DNA from 2 places in the Ferdinandcohnia sp. SAFN-114 genome. Region 1 is predicted to be linked to the other one. Evidence: riboswitches for the same ligand, from Rfam matches in the RefSeq annotation. Region 1 holds a riboswitch; the other holds the start of a gene.
The links. A riboswitch is a leader RNA that binds a small molecule or an ion and turns the genes downstream of it on or off. The one in region 1 is predicted to bind S-adenosylmethionine.

Region 1 (3,426 bases):
ATTGGAAGGCGTGTTTTAAAGATCTTTCAAATCAAAAATCCAGTGTGCCTTCACACTGGATTTTCTTATAATCTATTATCTTTCAAACACCTGCTGGATTTCCGTTCTTAGCTCACCTTGTAAAATTCCTTTTTCCGTAATAATGGCTGTAATAAGTTCATTTGGTGTAACATCAAACGCTGGATTGTATACTTTTACTTCTTCTGGTGCGACGCGAACACCACCCAAATGAGTCACTTCTTCTGGATTTCGTTCCTCAATCGGAATTTCTTTTCCACTTTCCAATGTCACGTCAAACGTAGAAAGAGGTGCCGCGACATAAAAAGGAATACCAAATGTTTTTGCTAAAACCCCCAAATTGAATGTTCCGATTTTATTGGCAGTATCCCCATTTGCTGTAATTCGATCAGCACCTACAATGATCGCATCAATGCCTTTTTCCAAAATTGTATGGGCGGCCATATTGTCCGTAATGAGTGTTACATCCACTCCTGACTGAAGTAGTTCCCAAGTTGTTAACCGAGCTCCTTGTAATACTGGCCTTGTCTCAGATGCATAGACTGATAGATTAATGCCTTGTTGTGCAGCAAGATGGAATGGTGCTAGTGCAGTTCCATAACGAGCTGTTGCGATTGAACCCGCATTACATATTGTCAACACCTTGAATCCATCTTTGAATAGAGAAAGTGCATATTCACCAATTTGGCGGCAAACCCCTTCATCTTCTGCTTGAATTCGAATCGCCTCATGGACAAGTGTTGTTTTTGCTTCATTCACTGACTTTAAAGCTTCGATACTTGCAACTAGACGGTTTAATGCCCAAATTAGATTTACAGCGGTAGGGCGTGAGCTTGCTAAGTATTCTTTATCTTTTTGGAGTCTTTCCTTGAATTCTTGTATGGATGTTACATCATAGCCTTGAGCAGACAATGCTAAACCAAACGCAGCAGTAATTCCTATTGCTGGAGCTCCACGGACTTTTAATGTGGTAATACTGTCCCAAACATCCTCAATTGAAAAAAGGTCGATAAATACAGTTTCCAACGGAAGCTTTGTTTGATCTAATAGTTTGATATGTGTTTCATTCCACTGAACAGATTGAGGAACTTTTTTTGTGTATGTCATGTTGTCACTCCTTAGCTGTTTTTTCTACATAGTTTCGTAGAGTTCCAAGTTCCTTGATTGACTTGCGTTCTTTTATTAATTCTTTTCCTAAACGTAGTGCATGCTGTTTAGTTGCGATTTTTTGTTCAATGCTTTCAATGCCATCTAAGTCAGCAACATGTGCAAGGCCGATTGTTCGACGTATCACTTCACAGCCAGCAAAACCAATTGCATCTTCAAAAGTTTGCTCAAGAACATATTCCAAATAACCTTCCGTATCACGATAAAGTTCAACCGCTTCATTTTTCCAAAGGTCTGAGAAAGTCCAGGAAAACACTTCCCATGTTCTTTTGATATGTTCGTATAATGGCTCACGGTACTCAGAATCTCTTGAAATTGCATTTAATAATAGATTTGCAATAAATTGCCCGATATCAAAACCGAGTGGGCCAAAATAGGCAAATTCAGGATCAATAACTTTCGTCTCAGTTTCACTAGCGAATATACTTCCTGTGTGTAAATCGCCATGTAATAGAGCATCTGCTTGAGTTAAGAACTTCTGCTTTAACTTTGCAATTTCAAGCTTCAGCGGTTGGTCAGCCCAAATTTGTTCAACATCATTCTGTAATTCCTCTTCGAAACTATTTGTATCGATATCGAAAAATGGATCTGTAAAAACAAGATCCTCCGTAATTTTACAAAGGTCAGGATTTATAAATTTTTGAACCAATATTTTTTTCTTCGATGGCTCTAGTCCAAAGTCTGAAGTGTAAAATAATGTTTTAGCTAAAAATGTTCCAATATGCTCAGATAAAAGCGGGAAGTTTTTACCTTCAATGAGACCTGCTCTTGAGATTTGCAAGTGGGAGAGGTCTTCCATCACAGTAATAGCTAGAATCTCATCAGAATAATAAACCTTTGGTACAAGAGTTGGCACATAATCAGCTGCTGCTAATAATGCATTTGCTTCAATTGTTGCTCGCTTTAAAGATAATGGCCAGCTTTCACCAACCACCTTTGCATATGGTAAAGCTTGCTTAATAATAATGCCATTTCCTTCTTCTTCGGTGATATGGAAAACTAGATTTAAATTTCCATCCCCAATTTCTCTGCATTTTAAAAATGTTCCTTCTTCAAACAAACCTAAACGAATGGCCAATGCCACCGCAGTGCTTTCTGTTAATGGTTCGTAAATCGATTGATATGAAATTGACATATTTATATTCCTCCAGAAGTATTATTTAATAGTGTGGAGGCTTTTCTAAAAACGGAAAAGCCTCTTTCATTGAAAGAGGCTTGAAGACACGGCTTCGCACCTCTTATCTGCCAAGAAGATCAAATGAGCCTTCAGCGAATTTGCGCACAGATTTTTTCGAGCTTGCTCGAAAATTTACCTTTGAAAATCTGTTGCATCCGCCGGAGGCTATAACTTTATTCAGTCTGGTTTTAAGCATGACTGAATAAAGTTATTCACTTCCTGCTGGAATTAGCACCGTGCCTTGTGGGTTTCCCCAGCGCTAAAAAATAGCGCCCCACCTTGCGATGGATTTACGGTCGGTTGCTGGGCTTCATCGGGCCAAGTCCCTCTGCCTACTCTTGATAAGAGATCAAATTAATTGATATTCTATTATATGTTGATACTGAAGAGAATGATATCAACGAATGTACATAATTGTCAATATATTTTTATTTCTATGAATGATAAAAATTAGGACGACGATCCTGGAAGATAGGAATTTGTTTTCTCACCTCTTTTACCTTGCTAAGGTCGATTTCTCCAACTAGAGTTGTGCTTTCAGTACCTGCTTCAGCAATAATGTTTCCCCAAGGGTCGATAACCATCGAATGACCTCCGAATTCATTATTAGGATTACTTCCAACACAATTACATGCAACAACATAGCACTGATTTTCAATCGCTCGACTAAGGAGTAATGTTCGCCAATGCTCAAGGCGAGGAAGTGGCCATTCTGCTACCACGAATAAAACTTCTGCGCCACTTGTTGTATGTGCACGAATCCATTCTGGGAAGCGAATGTCGTAACAAATCACACCAGCTGCTGGTACATTTTCAATTATGAAATCGCCTTTTGCTTCACCGGCCTTTAAATACAAATGTTCATCCATTAGCTTGAATAAATGTAGTTTGCTGTATTCACTTAGCAATTCTCCGTCTCGATTAAAGACAAACATCGTATTTGTCACACCTTGCTCCGTCTTTTTGGCTACAGAGCCTGCTACAATATTTACAGAGTATTGTTTTGCTAAGGTTTTTATAAACGTTTTTGTTTCATCGCCATTTTCATCTGCAATTTCATCTAA
Region 2 (3,426 bases), on a different contig from region 1:
TTTCCATATCAATTTCATCGATTTGCTCGGTAATTCGATATAAATGCTCATTTTTCTCTGTTTCCTTTGGATAAAACTCTTGTTTGTATTCCTCAAATATCATGTATGCTGGTGACGTTTCAAACTGCTCTTTATTCGTACTCGAACTATTTGCAAACACATTGGTACCATCACTTGCATAAAAGATTGGCTCATAATCATCAAGATTTTGAATGAGCATATGAAACTCTTTTAAATCTTCTTTGATCATCTGATTTTTTGCTTCAGCGAGCTTATCAGCATACTCTTCTTCAAATTTATCAAAGTTCTTCTCTTCACTTAACTCAGGATTATAAGACCTAGAATATTGAAACTCTGTGTAATATAAATCTTCTTCTGCTTGCTTCCATTCTTCCTGAGTAAGGGTATTGCCACTTAAAATATGTTCCTCACTTTTATATTTCCCTAATAGTCTTGTGAGGTCTCCAATCAACCTTTCACTTTCCTTTACATAGGCCATGCTCTCTATGTAATGCTCTTCGGTTACGCTGCTAAAATTCCCATCATTCACAATCTCCACTTCAACAACGGCTCGAGCTATTCCTGTAAAACACAAGATCGCAATGACAAAAACAATGATTTTCGTTATAATCGAGTGGCTATATTTTTTCCACTTTATATCCAACACCCCACACCACCTTCAAATATTTTGGTTCTTTCGGATTGATTTCGATTTTCTCTCTGATTTTTCGAATATGAACGGTAACGGTATTTTCCGGGTTAAAGGAGGGTTCGTTCCATACCTTTTCATATATCTCCTCGATTGAAAATACTCTTCCCACGTTTTCTGTCAGAAGCCTTACAATTTTATATTGCACGGGTGTAAGGTGGACTTCCTCGCCATCGACCGTGACCGTTTTACTTTCATCATCGATAATCAATCCCCCAGTCTGAACTATATTGGTTCTCGTATCAAGGCCACCGAAAGTTGTATATCTTCTCAGTTGGGATTTAACTCTTGCAATAAGTTCCAACGGATTAAAAGGCTTCGTCATGTAATCATCTGCCCCAATATTTAGGCCTAATATTTTGTCATGATCCTCTGATTTTGCAGAAAGCATGATTAAAGGAATATTGTTTTCTTTCCGAATTTCCATAGTTGCTCTCATTCCATCCATTTTCGGCATCATCAGATCCATGATAATAAGATGGATTTCCTGACTTTTGATGACCTCGATTGCTTCTAGTCCATTGGAAGCTTTACAAACCGTATAGCCTTCATTCTCTAAGTAAATACCAATCGCATCGACGATGGCTTGATCATCGTCACAAACCAATATATTCATAACGTTCACTCCTACTTGTGGTGTTCACCATTTCTATCAACTCCTTAGAATTTACTATAAGGAAAGGATATCAATCAAATCTTAACAAACACTGCATGCAAATCTTAAGATTTTCTTATTATTTTGAGATGCAAATCCTAGTCTATCATGAAAATATAGGTGGAAAATAAAAAGAGAACACAGACCTTTGGTTAGGTTTGTGTTCCCCTTCTATTAAAAGATTATGTTTTATATGGTTAATTACTTCTCATCATACGCATTAAGCGCATTTACACTGTGTGCCAAAGCAGAACCTGCTTTTAATGCTACTGCCACGAAAATCGCTTCTGAGATTTCTTCTAAATCAGCACCCGCTCTTTTGGCATTTTTCGTATGTAGGTTAATGCAATACGCGCAACCTGTTGTGTGCGCACATGCCACCGCGATTAACTCTTTCTCTTTTTCTGTTAAGTTTTTCGCCTTAAGAGATTTTGTGTCAAAATCAATAAATGCTTTAAAAGCCTCACCATTTAAATCAGCAAATTCTTTTAGTCTTGCAAAATAAGCCTCTTTATATAGATCTTCATCGCCATTTCCATCATAGGCATTGAGTGCATTCACACCATGTGCTAAAGCGGAACCTGCCTTTAATGCTGTTGCAACAAAAATAGCCTCTGCTACTTCTTCTCTAGAAGACTCATTCTTCTTTGCATTCCCAACATGTAAATCAATGCAATAAGGACAACCTGTAATATGTGCTACTGCAACCGCAATCAATTCCTTTTGCTTTACGGAAAGCTTGCCTGCAGCTAGTGCTCGGCTATCAAACTTTATAAATGATTGAAATGCTTCAGGTGCATATTTTTTCAATTCTGGTAGTCTTCCGAAATATTCCTTTTTGTACAAACTCATCGTAAATCTCTCCCTTAGCTATTTTTCACCAAATAAAATACAACTTTTCACATTAATTTACTCACCTTAAAATCAAATACCCTTATTTCCAGTGAATAAAATGTAAAAGCCCCTTCCGATGAGGAAGAGGCAATATGTATCCCACACTCATCTTTCAAGCAAATGCTTGCTGGAATTAGCACCTAGTTACATTCTTTGTAACGGTTGCTGCGGGTTCACTGGACCAGGTTCCTCCCCCGACTCTCGATAAGAGATGTCGTATTTTATTTTTGTAATATTTAACAATATTAGCGTACATGAAGTCACATGAGGTTGTCAACTGAAATATCAAATTATTTCGAAAATATATCTAACGGAACTTAATAGATAATGAGCAAAGAAAAACGACATATACATGTCGTTTTCGATACAATCTAAATGATAAACTACAGAGATTAAAAACTCCCCCTTGTTATCTATCATAGATTTTATATAAGGTTTTTGTTTTCTTTGCGTGGTACATGGCCAAATCAGCATGACGCAAAAGTAACTCCATGTCTACTCCATGTTCTGGATAGAAGACAACTCCAATACTTGTTGAAATTTCAGCAATCGTATTTGAAACGTAGATGGGCTGCTGGATAACCCTCGCTATACTGTTTGCAGTCACACTTATTTCTTCATCATTTTTTCGACCAGGAAGTACGATCGCAAATTCATCTCCACCTATACGATAGACAAGACCTACAGAACCAAGGACTCCAGTTAATCGGGCTGTTACTTTGATTAGTACCATATCACCAGCTTGATGACCAAACTCATCGTTAACCGATTTAAGACCATGCAAATCTAAATACATAATGGTAAACAATGAATCCTTTTCAATCTCTTCCATTAAATCTAAATGGAATTTAAGGCGGTTAGGTAAATCTGTTAAGGTATCATGGTAGGCACGGTACCTGATTAAGTCCTCTTCCTTCTTTTTCTCGGTCACATCCCAGAACACGACTTGGACAGCTGATTCACCGTTTAATTTAGTTGGGATTCCACTTACTTCAACATCAATCTCCTGACCATCTATGCGTACGAATTTTTCATATAAGGTTGGCTCATAAATGCCATTGTCTTCAATATTCTTAATCCTTCTTGATACGATAAGTCGAAAATCCGGGTGAATAATATCATATATTGGAATACCTTCTATCAATTTTTCATCTGTGATTCCTAATAA

Region 2: linked by a shared signal. The riboswitch ahead of ACR65M_RS23710 (carboxymuconolactone decarboxylase family protein) and the one ahead of mtnK (S-methyl-5-thioribose kinase) in region 1 are both predicted to bind S-adenosylmethionine.

Annotation. Positions count from the first base shown of each region.
Region 1 covers NZ_JBPFDQ010000009.1:23,747-27,172, forward strand. The annotation lists gene ACR65M_RS04495 (methylated-DNA--[protein]-cysteine S-methyltransferase) at 1-19, shown strand, start outside; gene mtnA (S-methyl-5-thioribose-1-phosphate isomerase) at 76-1,125, opposite strand; gene mtnK (S-methyl-5-thioribose kinase) at 1,130-2,320, opposite strand; SAM riboswitch class I at 2,576-2,710, opposite strand; gene ACR65M_RS04510 (carbon-nitrogen family hydrolase) at 2,797-3,426, opposite strand, start outside.
Region 2 covers NZ_JBPFDQ010000109.1:261-3,686, forward strand. The annotation lists gene ACR65M_RS23700 (hypothetical protein) at 1-667, opposite strand, end outside; gene ACR65M_RS23705 (response regulator transcription factor) at 639-1,325, opposite strand; gene ACR65M_RS23710 (carboxymuconolactone decarboxylase family protein) at 1,566-2,216, opposite strand; SAM riboswitch class I at 2,361-2,469, opposite strand; gene ACR65M_RS23715 (PAS domain S-box protein) at 2,668-3,426, opposite strand, start outside.